One region of the Bacteroides helcogenes P 36-108 genome, then DNA from elsewhere that is predicted to be linked to it. Evidence: riboswitches for the same ligand, from Rfam matches in the RefSeq annotation. Region 1 holds a riboswitch; the other holds the start of a gene.
The links. A riboswitch is a leader RNA that binds a small molecule or an ion and turns the genes downstream of it on or off. The one in region 1 is predicted to bind thiamine pyrophosphate.
Positions count from the first base shown of each region.

Region 2: it holds a riboswitch for thiamine pyrophosphate, as region 1 does, so the genes downstream of both, thiS (sulfur carrier protein ThiS) here and BACHE_RS05915 (TonB-dependent receptor) in region 1, are expected to answer to the same signal.

Region 1 covers NC_014933.1:1,492,607-1,500,784, forward strand. The annotation lists gene pnuC (nicotinamide riboside transporter PnuC) at 1-156, opposite strand, end outside; gene BACHE_RS05915 (TonB-dependent receptor) at 189-2,483, opposite strand; TPP riboswitch at 2,517-2,612, opposite strand; gene BACHE_RS05920 (mechanosensitive ion channel family protein) at 2,716-3,585, shown strand; gene BACHE_RS05925 (DMT family transporter) at 3,603-4,550, opposite strand; tRNA gene BACHE_RS05930 (tRNA-Lys) at 4,662-4,734, opposite strand; gene BACHE_RS05935 (AI-2E family transporter) at 4,820-5,944, opposite strand; gene BACHE_RS05940 (thymidine kinase) at 5,957-6,577, opposite strand; gene BACHE_RS05945 (hypothetical protein) at 6,687-7,136, shown strand; gene rsmI (16S rRNA (cytidine(1402)-2'-O)-methyltransferase) at 7,150-7,824, shown strand; gene BACHE_RS05955 (Cbp1 family collagen-binding glycoprotein adhesin) at 7,860-8,178, shown strand, end outside.
Region 2 covers NC_014933.1:2,866,106-2,874,283, reverse strand. The annotation lists gene thiC (phosphomethylpyrimidine synthase ThiC) at 1-360, opposite strand, end outside; gene BACHE_RS11700 (thiazole synthase) at 598-1,374, opposite strand; gene BACHE_RS11695 (thiamine phosphate synthase) at 1,395-2,069, opposite strand; gene thiS (sulfur carrier protein ThiS) at 2,066-2,263, opposite strand; TPP riboswitch at 2,340-2,430, opposite strand; gene fabD (ACP S-malonyltransferase) at 2,605-3,492, opposite strand; gene BACHE_RS11680 (NUDIX hydrolase) at 3,839-4,570, shown strand; gene BACHE_RS11675 (xylulokinase) at 4,616-6,103, shown strand; gene xylA (xylose isomerase) at 6,153-7,469, shown strand; gene xylE (D-xylose transporter XylE) at 7,539-8,178, shown strand, end outside.

The sequences.
Region 1 (8,178 bases):
ACCGAAATCGGCATATAGTCCTGCTTCGTAGTAAACAAAAATATAGATTGCAGGCATGATGATGCCTGCTATCCATAGATAAATGCTTGCGCGATACTCAAACCAAAGATAGAGTAATCCGACCAATGTACCGGTTATTTCGAGAAGCTGCTCCATATCATCTTTTTAACTCCTATGTTATGTAGAGGTTAAAAACTCAGTGTAATATGCGCCAGCGCGTTGACTCCCGCATTCGGATAATAAACCGCATGGTTGGAGGTATAAAGCAACTTGCTGTCAGGGGTCTTTATCTGATTTTTTCCATGTCCCTGATAAACGGCGGCGCCGGAGGCATATCCGTTGCTTTCGTAGGTTTCGTCAAAGAGATTATATACGGTCATGCCTATGCTTACTGATTTTGTGCCGTGCAGTTTGAAGGTATAGCCCATGCTGAGGTTGCTTACGCAATAACTGTTCAGTACACAGTCTTCCTGATGTGCGTTGTTGAGGTATTGCTTGCCCACGTATTGTGTCTGTAAGGAGGCACTGAAACCTTTGTAATCCAATGAGATCAGACTGTTGGCCATGAAATCGGGAGAGAAAGCTATGGGTGTGGTTCCGATGTAGCGCGTGGTCTGTGAAATGCCCCAGCTTTCGCTGTACATGTCTTTCCCATCTTCGTTGATGTCGCTCAGGTATTCCGTATAGTCCTTGATGCGGTTACGGCTGATGGTTGCATTGACATCCCAGCGCAGCCAACGGGCGATTTGCGCACCTGCCATCAGCTCAATGCCCATGCGATAGCTGTCTTTCACGTTCTCTGCCACAGCTTCGCCGATTTCATTCAGTTGGCCGTTCAGTACCAATTGGTTCTTGTAGTTCATGTAGTAAAGGTTGATGCCGGCATTGAATCGGTCTGTGTGGAAATCATATCCCAGTTCGTAATCAAATAGACGCTCCGCCTTGGGGCGGGCCGCAAAGAGATTGTCCGTATAGTTGTTACGGGTAGGCTCCTTGTGTGCTACGCTGAAAGAGGCATATACCTTGTTGTGTGAATCAATGTTCCAGAGTGCTCCGGCTTTGGGATTGAAGAAGCTGAACTTCTCGTCTATGGCGAGTGGTTGCAGATGTGCCGGGCTGGCAGTCCAGTCCCATTTATCGTTGTTGCCGTTTATCTTGTAGCGGGTATATCGGTATTGCAGGTCGGCATAGAGGTTAATGCCTTTGCCCACTGCCCAATTTGCTTTGGCGTAGATGTTTCCGTCCGTTTTACGGCCGATGTTACGATAGTATTCCTGACCGGGCTCCAAGTCTCCTATATAGTTCTTTACCCACATCACTTCGCCGTTGTGCGTATTCTTGTAATAATTCAGTCCGCCGCCCACGGAAGCGTCCAGTCTGCTTCCTCTATAACTCAGAGAGAAGATACCGCCTCCAAAGCCGCTGTTCACTAATTTGCGGCGTATCAGATTCGATTTTTCTATGGTGACACCATTCACTTCAAAAGGCTGCAATCCATATTCAACCAAAGTGCGGGCATTCTTGTATTCTTCGTAATAACCGTCCCCGTCTGTATAGTGCAAGGCCGCGTTCAGCTTCCATGAGGCAGAGAGTATCTGGTTCAGCAACAGTTGGTAATGCGTCTGGTGGTAATAGTCTATCTGATTGTCGTAGAAGCCTATTACGTCTCCTTTATCATCTTTTATTTCTCCATTCGGGTTGTACTTGCGGTTTGCCTGTAAAGTCTCTTTGTTCAGCCCGTCCCAGGCATGATAAGTCTCTTCCTTTCCACCGAAGGTAATGAACTTGAGAGTTGTATTGTCATTATAATAACCGCCTTGCACGAAGTAGGATTTAAGGTCGGCGCTGGCACGGTCTCTGTATCCGTCACTTTGGATATTGGACAGACGGACATCAAATCCCCAGTGCCCGTCGATGATACCTGTTCCTGCTTTTACGGTTTCCTTGTGAGTATTGAACGAACCGTAGGAACTTGATACCTCTGCGTATGGCTTGGAAGAAATGCCCTGTGTCTGCATGTTAATGCTGGCTCCGAAAGCACCTGCACCGTTTGTTGACGTTCCTGCACCCCTCTGAATCTGCATGTCTTGAAGGGAAGATGCAAAGTCCGGGGTATTTACCCAATAGATGGAATGGCTTTCGGCATCATTCATCGGTATGCCGTTGGTGGTTACATTGATGCGTGATGCGTCAGTTCCGCGTACTCGAATACTGGTGTAGCCTATTCCGGCTCCGGCATCGCTTGTTGTCAGCACGGAAGGAGTGAAAGTAAGCATATACGGAATATCCTGCCCAAAATTCTGCTTTTTCAATTGTTCTTTACTGATATTGGTGAAAGCTACCGGTGTGGAACTTGTTGCACGCGTGGAAATGATTTCCACTTCATCAAGGTTGACAACCCGCAGGCTGTCTTTCGTTTGTGTCTGCGCACAGACACCGAGCGCCGCCGTCAGCAGGCAGGCTGCTATTGCATGTTTCTTCATTTGCAATTTTTTTTTTAGATAAATACAGAAAAGGGGAACTTTTCTTCTTTTCCCTCCGCCGGCACTATCCGGATCAGGTCAATGGGTATGATCTCAGCCCGTCGTATTAGGGCACCCCTTATATTGAAATCAGCGGCAAAATTAGGACTTTTCATTGAAAGCAGCAAAAAAAGTGAGTGGATTTCAGAGTTATTTGTTAATTTTGCAACGTTAAATATTAAAGATTATTGTTATGCTATTATCCTTATTAATGGCCGCATTTGCTACTCCGACCGCCGAAGACGGTATTGGCAAGTTGCAAACTCTTATCCAGCAATTGATGGACTGGGCAATTGATGCCGGCGGCCGTATCATCGGAGCTATCATCATTTTTGTAGTGGGACGGTTTCTGATTTCTTTCCTGAAAAAGATGGTAGCCAAATTGTTGGCAAAAAGACATGTGGATCCCAGCATCCAAAGTTTTGCAAAGAGTCTGGTCAATATTCTGTTGACAATCTTGTTGATTATAGCCGTTATCAGTAAGCTGGGAGTGGAGACTACTTCGTTTGCTGCTCTGCTGGCGTCTGCGGGTGTGGCTGTAGGCATGGCATTGTCCGGAAACCTGCAGAATTTTGCAGGAGGACTTATCGTATTGCTGTTCCGGCCTTTCAAAGTCGGTGACTGGATCGAGAGTCAGGGAGTTTCGGGCACAGTACGCGAGATTCAGATTTTTCATACCATCCTGACCACGGCCGACAATAAAGTGATTTATATACCCAACGGTGCTTTGAGCAGTGGTACAGTGACCAATTACAGTCGTGAAGATACTCGTCGTGTGGATTGGGTGATCGGTGTGGAATATGGTGAAAGCTATGATAAGGTAGAAGCCACTGTTCGCCGTATTATTGCTGCCGACAAACGCATCCTGACATCTCCCGAACCTTTTGTGGCTCTCCATGCATTGGATGCCAGCAGTGTCAATGTGGTGATTCGGGTTTGGGTAAAGAGTGGAGATTATTGGGGAGTTTATTTTGAAATGAACAAGGCTGTTTACTCCATATTCAATGAAGAAGGCATCGGCTTCCCATTCCCGCAGTTGACTGTACATCAAGCAAAAGACTGATCATGGATATCTACTTGTCAGGCGTCTTCTTGCTTTTTGGAGTGCTTTAACGGCAGTTTGGGAAACAGTTTCCTGAAGCGCACTAAATGCGGAGTGATATTGCTTCCGGCAATAATGAATGTCACAGCCAGAATAATCAGTGTTATCCCACAACACAGCCTCGGCGTCAGAGACTCTCCGAAGATGGTCACTCCGAAGAATACAGCTGTTACTGGTTCCAGAGCTCCGAGGATGGCGGTTGGAGTAGAGCCTATATATTGGATGGCCTGTGTGGTGCAGAGAAATGATATGGCGGTTGGGAAAACAGCCAGTGCAATTAAATTTCCCCACAAATACCATTTGTCCACCACATGCAGGCTTTGTCCGAAATCCACGCGTATAAGAAAAAGGGATAGGCCGAAAAGTAATACGTAAAAGGTTACTTTGAGGGTTGCCACGTCCTTTAATATGGGACGGTTTACACCTACAATGTAAACGGCGTAGGAGAGGGCGGAGGCCATAACCAGTCCTACACCGATCAGATTGAGCGTTGCGCCCTCACCTCCTTTATAGAGCAAGCCGATGCCGCTTAATGCTAAAAGTATGCAGAAAACGGTTTGCAAAGTGATCTTTTCCTTGAAAGCGACAGCCATGATTAATGCCACTAAGATCGGATAAACAAATAAAATGGTTGAGGCAATGCCGGCTTCCATGAAGTTGTAACTTTGAAATAAGGTAAGGGAGGAGATTGCAACCAGCCATCCCAAAATAACCAGAGAAAATATTTCTTTCCGTTTTAGTCTGAAATTTCGGCCTCGTGCCTTCAGCATGATGCCCAATATCGGAATTGCGAATAAATATCTGAAAAAAAGGACGGAATCAGGATCCATACCTTCTTTATAAAGCGGAAGGGTAAAGAGGGGATTCATTCCATAAGTGGCAGCGGCAACAGCTCCCAATATATATCCTTTGACTTTTGCATTCATCGGTTTTGAGTTTAATTTATATAATTGGCTTTTCTGGCCATAAAGGTAGATTTTACTTTTGACAAAAGAACAAAAAAAGCAGTCATCCGAGTCAGATAACTGCTTTTTTAGTGAACCGCTTGGGGCTCGAACCCAAGACCCCAACATTAAAAGTGTTGTGCTCTACCTGCTGAGCTAGCGATTCAGTCCTTATTGCTGTTAAGCGGGTGCAAAGATAGGCACTTTTCTTTAAAAAGCAAGAAGGATGATGAAAAAAGTTTGCATTATTTTTACTCCTTTTCTGCTATTTGTTGATTATCAGAAGTTTTTGCTTCGCTGATATTTTCCCTGTTGATAATGAAACGTTGGTAATAAGATAACATCAGTGTTGTGAGTGGAAGGGCTATGATCATGCCTAACATCCCCATTAATGACCCCCATACAGATAAAGACAGCAGGATGATAGCCGGGTTCAGGCCCGTAATCTTGCCCATTACACGCGGTACTATAAATCCGTCTTGAATGGCTTGTACAATCGCAAATACGGCTGTGGCCGAAGCGATAATGATCCAGAAGTTTCCTCCCGTATCTGCTGCTTTCACTATGGCAAGCACGATGGTGGGGATAAAGCCGATGACTTGCAAATAGGGAACCATGTTCAGAATGCCGATAAACAGTCCTAAGCCTATGGCCAAAGGAAAATCTATTATCAGAAAACCGATACTGAACAGAATACCTACACACAAGGCTACAAACGCCTGTCCACGGAAATATTTATTCATGCCGTCTTTTACATCGTTCAGCAATCCCACAACGAAAGGTCTGTATTTTTGTGGAACGAGATGAGTCCAGCCTTCTGAAATGCTTTCATAGTCCAGCAGTATAAAGACGATGTACAGGAGGATTAGGAAGAATGTGAAGAAACTGAATAGCAGGTTGACGGATTCTGATAGTAATGACCATAATTTGGGGAGTGTCTCTTTGATGGCATCCAGTAGATTCTCCTCTTTTAAAAGCTGGTTGAGGAATTGCATGTCAATGTTTTCTTTGAGGAATTCCGAAAGGGTTCGGGGGACATTGCTGTTGTAGATACCGTTAGAGAAATATTCTGTAAACAGATCCTTTACCCGTCCAAACTCCTGTATCATAGGAGGGACAAGCAGATAAAAAGCAGTTCCTCCTATTGCTAAAAGAGTGAACAGAGCACAAAAAATGGAAATAATCCTGTTCTTCAGTTTCAGCTTGTATTGGAAAAATGTGACAAGAGGATAAATAAGGTAGGCAATGAGCCATGCGATGAAAAAAGGCAATAATACACTGCTTAAACGCTTTAGGAGCATAAGCATGCCGATAATGATGGCTCCGAGGATAATACCGCGAATAAAACTGTCGAAAGTAATCTTTTTGCGCTCCATATGGTGTTGAAGTTAAGGTTGTCGGTCTATTGGGCTTGCCGCTTGTTGATCTTCCCTGATGGCCCGTTGATAGCATTCGCGGCACAGGGGCTCGTATTCGGCGGTCTCTCCTAATAGCACCTGCTTGTCATTCTTGACGGTACGGTGAGAAAAGGAAGCCAGTTGACCACATTTTACACAAATGGCATGCACTTTAGATACTTCGTCCGCGATGGCACATAGTCCCGGCATCGGACCGAATGGTATGCCACGAAAATCCATGTCCAGTCCGGCAACAATGACACGTACACCGTTATTGGCAAGCTGATTGCATACTTCAATCAGACCGTTGTCGAAAAATTGCGCTTCATCAATACCTACCACATCAATTTCGGAAGTGAAAAGCAATATACTTGCTGATGAGTCTATCGGTGTGGATGCAATGGAGTGACTGTCATGTGATACGACATCCTCATCAGAGTAACGTGTGTCTATGGCCGGTTTGAATATTTCTACCCGTTGTCTGGCAAATTTTGCGCGTTTGAGACGCCGTATCAGTTCTTCCGTTTTACCGGAGAACATCGATCCGCAAATAACCTCAATTCTTCCTCTGCGTTTGGTTTCCTGGATATGATCTTCTGAGAATAATACCATGTTTCTAAGTGCTATTTTAGACGCAAAAATAATACTTTTGTTTGCTTTCCAGTATTTTTTCATTATTTATTTCTACATTTGTGGCGTTAACACGGATGGTGTAAAGGATATGCAAACCTTATTAGATGATATAGAACTGGACATTCAGGAATTGAAGTGCTTGATGCAAGCAGTTTCAAAAGATGCCAATCCGGCATTGAAAATAGTGGCCAAACGAAATATTCAGCAAATGAGAACTCGTTTGGATATGCTGCAAGAATTGCTGGAGGGGATGTCCGTAGCTGTTACGGAGCCTGTGTCTTCGGAATCTTCCATCCTGGCGGAGCGTATCAAGCCCGCTACAAACTTACGCCATGCCATCAGTCTGAATGATTCATTCCGTTTTACAAGAGAACTTTTTGGCGGAGATGCCACCCGCATGAATGAGATGGTGCGTTCTTTAGGCGAAGCATCTTCTTTGGACGAGGCTATGGATATTTTCAATTCGGAAGTACATCCGGATGAGGAGAGTGAGGCGGTAGCCGATTTTATAGATCTTCTTAAAAAGAATTTCAGTTAATTCAACGAAGCGTATGGGAAAACTTTATGTAGTGCCTACACCGGTAGGGAATTTGGAAGATATGACATTTCGCGCTATCCGTATTTTGAAGGAAGCCGATTTGGTTCTTGCAGAAGATACCCGTACTTCCGGAATATTGTTGAAGCATTTTGATATAAAGAACAGCATGCAGTCTCACCATAAGTTTAATGAACATAAGATGGTGGAAAGTGTTGTTAATAGAATAAAGGGTGGCGAAACTGTCGCTTTGATTTCGGATGCCGGTACTCCCGGCATATCAGATCCCGGTTTTTTGGTGGTTCGCGAATGTGTCCGTAATGACATAGAGGTGCAGTGCTTACCGGGAGCGACAGCTTTTGTTCCGGCATTGGTGACTTCGGGGCTTCCTAATGAAAAATTCTGTTTTGAAGGTTTTCTTCCGCAGAAAAAAGGACGTATGACCCGCCTGAAAGCATTGTCTGAGGAACGTCGTACTATGGTATTTTATGAATCACCTCATAGGTTGGTAAAGGCGTTGACGCAATTTGCCGAATATTTTGGGTTGGAACGTCAAGCATCTGTTTCGAGAGAAATTTCTAAAATACATGAAGAAACGGTACGCGGCACTCTTGGCGGATTGATAGAACATTTCACAGCCAATGAACCGCGCGGTGAGATAGTAATTGTAGTAGCAGGAATAGACGATTAAATAACTTCATTAACAAAAACGTAAAACAAAAGCGTATGAAAAAGTTAGCAGTTTTAATTGTATGCGCAGCCGTAATGGCTTCGTGTGACAGCTTCTCTGGTGGTAGCAAAGACCAGTTGAAAGCTGAAAATGATTCTCTTTTGATGGAACTGACTCAGCGTAATGCTGAATTGGATGAAATGATGGGTACTTTCAATGATATTTCTGAAGGATTCCGCCAAATCAATGCTGCGGAAAGCCGCGTGGATTTGCAACGTGGCGCCGTAGCAGAAGGTTCTTTGAGCGCAAAACAGCAAATAACCTCTGACATTGAATTTATCCGTAAACAAATGGAAGACAATAAGGAGCAAATTG
Region 2 (8,178 bases), 1.4 Mb from region 1:
CCGATAGGGCAGGGCAATGTGTTCAAAGCGGAGTGCATCAAGCGATTGGTCATCGCGGCGCATGCGCCCGTATTCGGAACTTACTTCGGGAAGCCGTTCCACATCGCCGCGCCGCAGTATCCATGGTTCGCGCAAGCGAGGAAGTCCTTTCTTCAGGTCTATCTCAACGGCAGGGTCACTGAATGCTCCGCTGGTGTCGTAGATGTAAATGTCCGGATTGGGGGTGATAACCTTTTCTCCATCTATAAAGTTGGTGCTTGGCACTTGTTCCACCTTGCGCATACCCACACGGAGTTCCGGATAAATACTTCCCGGCAAGTAAACCTTTTCGGAACGTGGGAATTTTATTTTTTGTTTCATGTCAGATAGATTATAATGTAATATTTTTTCCTTTCCTGTATTTCGTGATATTTTAGAACTTTTTTTCTTTTCAGTAAAACTCCGGAGAAGATTTACTAAAACTTCGGGAGATTTTTACTAAAAATCCGGAAAGGTTTTACTAAAAAATTTCTTCACCGCTGGTAATGGCCTGAAAGATATTTTTTCTTTCAGGCCAAAAAAAGAGAAAAAGAGCCTTATTTGTAAAATAATCGGCTTTTATTCATTCAAAAATGCCGTCAATGGTGAGCTGGCTTCGGCCAGAAAGTTGTCTGTCTGTACTCCCAAGCCCGCCTCGTATGCCGTACGACCGGCTTCCACTGCTTGCTTGAAGGCTTGTGCCATGTTCACCGGATTGCCTGCTACGGCAATAGCCGTATTCACCAAGCAAGCAGATGCGCCCAGCTCCATGGCTTCGGCGGCATGGCTCGGAGCACCGATACCGGCATCCACTATCACGGGGATGTTGACTTGTTCAATGATGATGCGCAGGAAGTCACGGGTTTGCAACCCTTTGTTTGTGCCGATGGGTGCACCCAACGGCATCACCGTAGCGGCGCCTGCTTCCTCCAGTCGCTTGCAGAGCGTAGGATCTGCCTGACAGTAGGGGAGCACCACAAACCCCAGTTTCACCAACTCCTCCGTAGCTTTCAGTGTCTCCACAGAGTCAGGAAGCAGATAGCGCGGATCGGGATGTATCTCTAATTTCAACCAGTTTGTGCCAAATGCTTCACGCGCCATTTGTGCAGCAAATATGGCTTCCTCGGCATTGCGCACGCCCGAAGTATTGGGCAGGAGCTGTATATGGGGGTGCTGTATGTGCTTCAGCATATCATCCTCTTTATTGTCTAATTCGATGCGTTTCATGGCGACAGTTACCATTTCTGTGCCGGAAGCCAAGACAGACTGTTCCATCAGTTCATTCGAGTTGAATTTTCCGGTTCCCAAAAACAAACGTGAGCTGAACTCGCGCCCTGCGATAATTAATTTATCCATATCTTCTTTTTCTTAAATGATTATTTGCAATGATTGATTGTCCGGTTGGCTTCCGCAACGGTTCTTTTCATTTCTTCTATTGGATTCTTTGCCCGGAGCACGCTACCGGAAAGAGCAATACCTGTTACGCCCGTCTGCATGATTTCCTTGATATCATCCGGCATTATGCCGCCGATGGCCACTATGGGCAGAGAAATGTGGCTCGCTTCCATCCGTCTGACGATGTCGGCGTAACCGTCCGTGCCCAATATCGGACTGAGATTCTTCTTGGTGGTGGTGTAGCGGAAAGGACCGCAGCCAATGTAGTCTGCCCCAGCCTCATAGTGTTGCCGCACATCCTCAAAAGAGTTGGCTGTTCCGCCTATGATATACGTTTCACCCAAAATGCAGCGTGCATCGGCAATGGGCATGTCCATCTTGCCAAGATGCACGCCATCGGCGTATATCTTGGCAAGTTCCACGTGATCGTCGATGATAAAAAGTGCTCCCTGCTGTTGGCATAACTGCCGGACCTGGCGTGCTGTGGACTCCACTTCTTCAAGGGGAGCATCTTTCATGCGCAGTTGTATCCAGCGACAACCACCCTCAAGTGCTATGCGTGCAGCGTCTAAGTAGGAATAGCATTCGGTGTAGTGCGTGATGAACTGAACGTTTCCGTTTTTCCTTATCAATGATTCCTTTTCCATCGTCTTCATCCTCCGCAAGCTGCTTTGATGACAATGACAGACATCCCTTCTTTCAAAGCAAACTGTGTCCATTCCGTTCGTGAAACCATGTGATTGTCCACAGCCACGGCAATGCCATGCGATGGCAGCGATAACTCCTCGATAAGTTGTGAAAGGGTAATGGCAGCGGTCTGCACCTCTTTGCTGTTTACTGATACATTCATTCTTTTTCTTGTTTTTAAAGATAAAAAAATAGCGGGTAGTAAATACAAAGAAGTTTCCGTTGCGGAAATATCAGAAAAGAAAACAATATCCAATTCCTACGGCAGTACTAACTGCATCAGGTTCGAGGGTATGATCTCAGCCCGTCCGGGCACCCCTTTGTCTTTACGGCAACAAAGATATAACTAATTCTTTATTTTACGATATATTGATGCTTAATTTATACGTGTATGCAAGATGTGCTATGTGTTAGGTCTTTATTTTGTACATTCATAAAAAAGGGAACCGCTTTCATGCAGAAAGCGGTTCCCTTTTTTATGAATGTACAAATAGCAAGCAAAAACTATGCTATGCCGTGAGCATCGACTTCCGGAGTTATTTTCTTGATGAGGCCTTGCAGCACTGCACCCGGTCCACATTCCGTAAAGTCTGTAGCACCATCGGCAACCATATTCTTAACGGTTTGAGTCCAACGTACGGAAGCTGTCAACTGGGCAACCAGGTTCTTCTTGATTTCAGCCGGATCTGTGTGAGGTAGGGCATCCACATTCTGATAAACCGAACATTTAGGAGCATGGATTTCAGTAATGTTGATGGCTGCCTCCAGTTCCACCTTGGCAGGATTCATCAGCGGAGAGTGGAAAGCACCGCCCACTTTCAAAGGCAACGCACGTTTTGCACCAGCGGCCTTCATTAGTTCGCAAGCCTTTTCGATACCTGCGATAGAACCGGAAATTACAATTTGTCCCGGACAGTTATAATTGGCAGCAACACATACTTCACCTTCGGCACTTACTTGGGTACAGATTTCTTCTACCTTCTCATCCGGCAAAGCAATAATGGCAGCCATTGTGGAAGGTTGTGCTTCACAAGCTTTCTGCATTGCCATAGCGCGCGCATAAACCAACTTCAAACCATCTTCAAAACTCAGAGCACCGGCAGCAACCAATGCGGAGAATTCACCCAATGAATGACCGGCCGTCATTTCGGGTTTAAAATCATCTCCCATACACAAAGCGGAAATTACGGAGTGGAGGAATACGGCAGGTTGAGTAACTTTGGTCTGGCGCAGATCCTCATCCGTACCGTTGAACATAATATCTGTAATGCGATATCCGAGAATATCATTTGCCTTCTCAAAAAGTTCTTTGGCTAAAGCTGAATTTTCGTACAGGTCTTTTCCCATACCTACGAATTGGGCCCCCTGACCCGGAAATACAAATGCTTTCATATTTACTTGTTTTTTTATTTAAATAATAAAAGGTGTCGCAAAGGTAGAGGTTTTTCTGATATTCACCACACAAAATATATTTTTTGTGCAATGCTCATCTGTTGTGCTGTGCTGAAATACAATATGGGTATGTGACTTGTTTTTGATAATGATGTATTTACAACTTTCAATTCTTTTACAAAATAACATATTGTACTTTATACTATAACACGCGATATGATATTGTAATAAGTACGATATGTATATTATTGTAAAATAATTATTTATACTATTAATAAAATGTTGTTATATCTATTGTAAATTAGAAAAACCTCTTTATATTTGCAGCGCTTAAAACAAATATATTATGCAAGACATTGATTATAGGACGCCGTTAGCAAACAATCACATTTCTGTAGATTGTGTAGTGATTGGCTTCGATGGAGAACAGTTGAAAGTGTTGCTGATAAAACGGGCAGGCGAGGAGGAAGGAGAAGTGTTTCATGACATGAAGCTGCCGGGAAGCTTGATTTATATGGACGAAGATCTGGATGAAGCTGCCAAAAGGGTATTGAATGAACTGACCGGGCTGAAAAATGTAAACCTGATACAGTTCAAAGCATTCGGTTCCAAAAACCGTACAAAAGACCCCAAAGATGTGCACTGGTTGGAGCGTGCCATGCAGTCTAAAGTAGAGCGTATCGTTACCATAGCCTATCTTTCCTTAGTAAAAATAGATCGGACATTGAGCCGTGACCTGGATAATTATCAGGCCTGTTGGATAGCTATGCACGATATAAGAGCCTTGGCATTTGATCATAATCTGATTATCAAAGAGGCCATGATATATATACGTCAATATGTTGATATAAATCCGTCTTCTTTGTTTGACTTGTTGCCACGTAAATTTACAGTCTCACAACTGCGCACTTTATATGAACTGGTATATGGCAGAAAAATAGATGTACGCAATTTTCATAAAAAAATAGCTTTCATGGAATATGTGGTTCCCTTGGAAGAAAAACAGCAGGGAGTAGCCCACCGTGCGGCGCGTTATTATCGTTTTGACAAGAAAATATACAATAAGATCAGGAGATAATCAGATTTTTAAAGGAAGGTTAATTCTTTAAATAAAAATAATACTATGTACCTATTAGGTTATGACATTGGTAGCTCGTCCGTCAAGGCGAGCCTGGTAAATGCAGAAAGCGGTAAATGTATATCATCCGCTTTTTTCCCGAAAACGGAAGCGGAAATCATCGTAGTAAAACCGGGATGGGCAGAACAAAATCCTGAAGATTGGTGGGAAAATCTAAAGTATGCCACATTAGCTATACTGGCAAAATCCGATGTGAAGGTTGAAGATATAAAGGCCATCGGCATTTCATATCAGATGCATGGACTGGTATGCGTGGATAAAAATCAGGAAGTGTTGCGTCCTGCTATCATTTGGTGTGATTCAAGAGCTGTTTCTTATGGACAGAAAGCTTTTGAAACATTAGGGAAAGAGAATTGCCTTTCTCATTTACTCAATTCTCCAGGCAATTTCACTGCATCTAAATTGGCGTGGATTAAAGAAAATGAACCGGACATTTACGAAAAAATACATAAGATAATATTGCCGGGTGATTATATAGCCATGAAGTTGAGTGGCACGATTTGTACAACGATTCCCGGCTTATCTGAAGGTATGTTCTGGGATTTCAAGAATGGTCAGGTCGCAGATTTCTTGATGAAATATTATGGTATTGATATGTCTTTGATTGCCGACATTAAGCCTACTTTCTCCGAACAAGGTCGCGTTAGTGCGGCCGCAGCCAATGAATTGGGACTGAAAGAAGGCACTCCGATTACATATCGTGCCGGAGATCAGCCCAACAACGCGTTATCACTGAATGTGTTTAATCCTGGAGAAATAGCCTCTACTGCGGGAACGTCTGGTGTGGTATATGGTGTAAATGGTGAAATGAGTTATGACTCCAAATCACGTGTAAATACATTCGCACATGTTAATCATACTACCGGGCAAACTCGTTTAGGTGTGCTGTTATGCATCAATGGTACAGGGATTCTGAACTCATGGATAAAACGTGTGATAGCTCCCCAGAATCTTTCTTATGATGATATGAATCTATTGGCAGCACAAGCTCCTATCGGTAGTGCAGGTATCAGTATTCTGCCTTTCGGCAATGGCGCCGAACGTATGTTGGAAAATAAAGAGGTAGGCTGCTCCATACAGGGAATTGACTTCAACCGGCATGGTAAGCAACATATTATCCGCGCTGCTCAGGAAGGCATTGTTTTCTCTTTTAAATATGGAATTGATATCATGGAGAGCATGGGCATTCCGGTACGAAAAATTCATGCAGGTAAGGCAAATATGTTTCTCAGCCCTCTGTTTCGTGAAACTTTGGCAGGCGTAACGAATTCCGTCATTGAATTGTATGATACGGATGGTTCTGTGGGGGCTGCCAAAGGTGCTGGTATAGGTGCAGGTATTTATAAAGACAATAATGAAGCCTTTTCTACACTTGAAAAACTGGAAGTAATAGAGCCGGAACAATCCGATAGCCAGACTTATGCAGATGCTTATGCACGCTGGAAATATAGTTTGGAGAAAGCAATGAAATGAAAAAAGAATAACGACTAAATATATTAATCCTTAAAAATAAATTAAGATTATGGCAACAAAAGAGTATTTTCCCGGAATAGGAAAGATTAAATTCGAAGGCAAAGAGAGTAAGAATCCGATGGCGTTCCGCTATTATGATGCAGATAAAGTAATTATGGGCAAGAAAATGAGAGACTGGCTGAAATTTGCTATGGCATGGTGGCATACTCTTTGTGCAGAAGGCGGAGACCAATTTGGTGGTGGTACAAAAAAATTTCCTTGGAATGGTGATGTTGACAAAATACAAGCAGCCAAGAATAAAATGGATGCCGGCTTCGAGTTTATGCAGAAAATGGGAATAGGCTACTACTGCTTCCATGATGTTGATCTTTGTGCGGAAGCCGATACTGTGGAAGAATATGAGACTAACCTGAAAACTATCGTGGCCTACGCTAAACAAAAACAAGCCGAAACTGGAATTAAACTGTTGTGGGGTACTGCCAATGTATTCAGTCATGCCCGTTATATGAATGGCGCAGCTACCAATCCTGATTTCGATGTAGTGGCGCGTGCAGCAGTTCAAATCAAGAATGCGATTGATGCAACAATAGAATTGGGTGGTACAAACTATGTATTCTGGGGTGGACGTGAAGGATATATGTCTTTGTTGAACACAGATCAAAAACGTGAAAAAGAGCATCTTGCACAAATGCTGACTATTGCTCGTGATTATGCACGTAGTAAAGGCTTTACAGGTACGTTTCTGATTGAACCAAAACCAATGGAACCGACAAAACATCAGTACGATGTAGATACTGAAACCGTCATCGGCTTCTTGAAAACTCATAATCTGGACAGAGATTTTAAAGTAAATATTGAAGTAAACCATGCTACTTTGGCCGGCCACACTTTTGAACACGAGTTGGCCGTTGCCGTTGACAATGGTATGTTAGGATCTATCGATGCCAATCGCGGCGATTATCAGAATGGTTGGGATACCGATCAGTTCCCCATAGATAATTTTGAATTGGTTCAGGCTATGATGCAGATTATCCGTAATGGTGGCTTAGGTAATGGCGGTACTAATTTTGATGCTAAGACTCGTCGTAATTCCACTGATTTGGAGGATATTTTCATTGCCCACATCGCAGGTATGGATGCTATGGCTCGTGCCCTGGAGAATGCAGCCCGATTATTAGAGGAATCTCCTTATAAGCAGATGCTGGCCGATCGTTATGCTTCTTTTGACAGTGGCAAAGGCAAAGAATTCGAGGAAGGCAAACTGACCTTGGAGGATATTGTGGCTTATGCAAAAAACAATGGCGAACCGAAACAAACCAGTGGAAAACAAGAACTATATGAAGCAATCGTTAATATGTATTGCTGATAATCAATTGATTGGTGATTAGTGTTAACTAATCACCAATTTTCCTTTAACTTCCTAATCTATTTTATTATGAATGATACAGAAAAAGGCAGCAAAGTTTATCTCTTTTTCATTGTGCTTGTAGCTGTTATCGGTGGCCTGCTTTTTGGGTACGATACAGCAGTTATTTCAGGTGCAGAGAAAGGACTTCAGGCATTCTTTATGGGCGCCTCTGATTTTGTTTACACAGACACGATTCACGGTATAACTTCTTCCAGTGCACTGATAGGATGTATCATAGGTAGTGCATTTTCGGGGATTTTTGCCTCAAGTTTAGGGCGTAAAAAATCGCTCTTTATTGCTGGTATATTTTTCTTCTTGTCTGCATTGGGCTCTTATTTTCCCGAATTTTTGTTTTTTGATTATGGTGTTCCTTCTTACTCGCTGCTCATCGCTTTTAATTTCTACCGGATATTGGGAGGCATCGGTGTGGGATTGGCATCAGCCATATGCCCGATGTACATTGCGGAGATAGCGCCGAGCAACATACGTGGTACTTTGGTGTCATGGAATCAGTTTGCTATTATTTTGGGACAGTTGGTTGTTTATTTCGTGAATTTCTTGATATTGGGTGAGAATGTAAATCCGGTAATCAAAGTGGTTGGGGGAATTAATGAGATTTTGAACCCGGAAATTGCAAGATGGACCATAGAAACCGGATGGCGTCTGA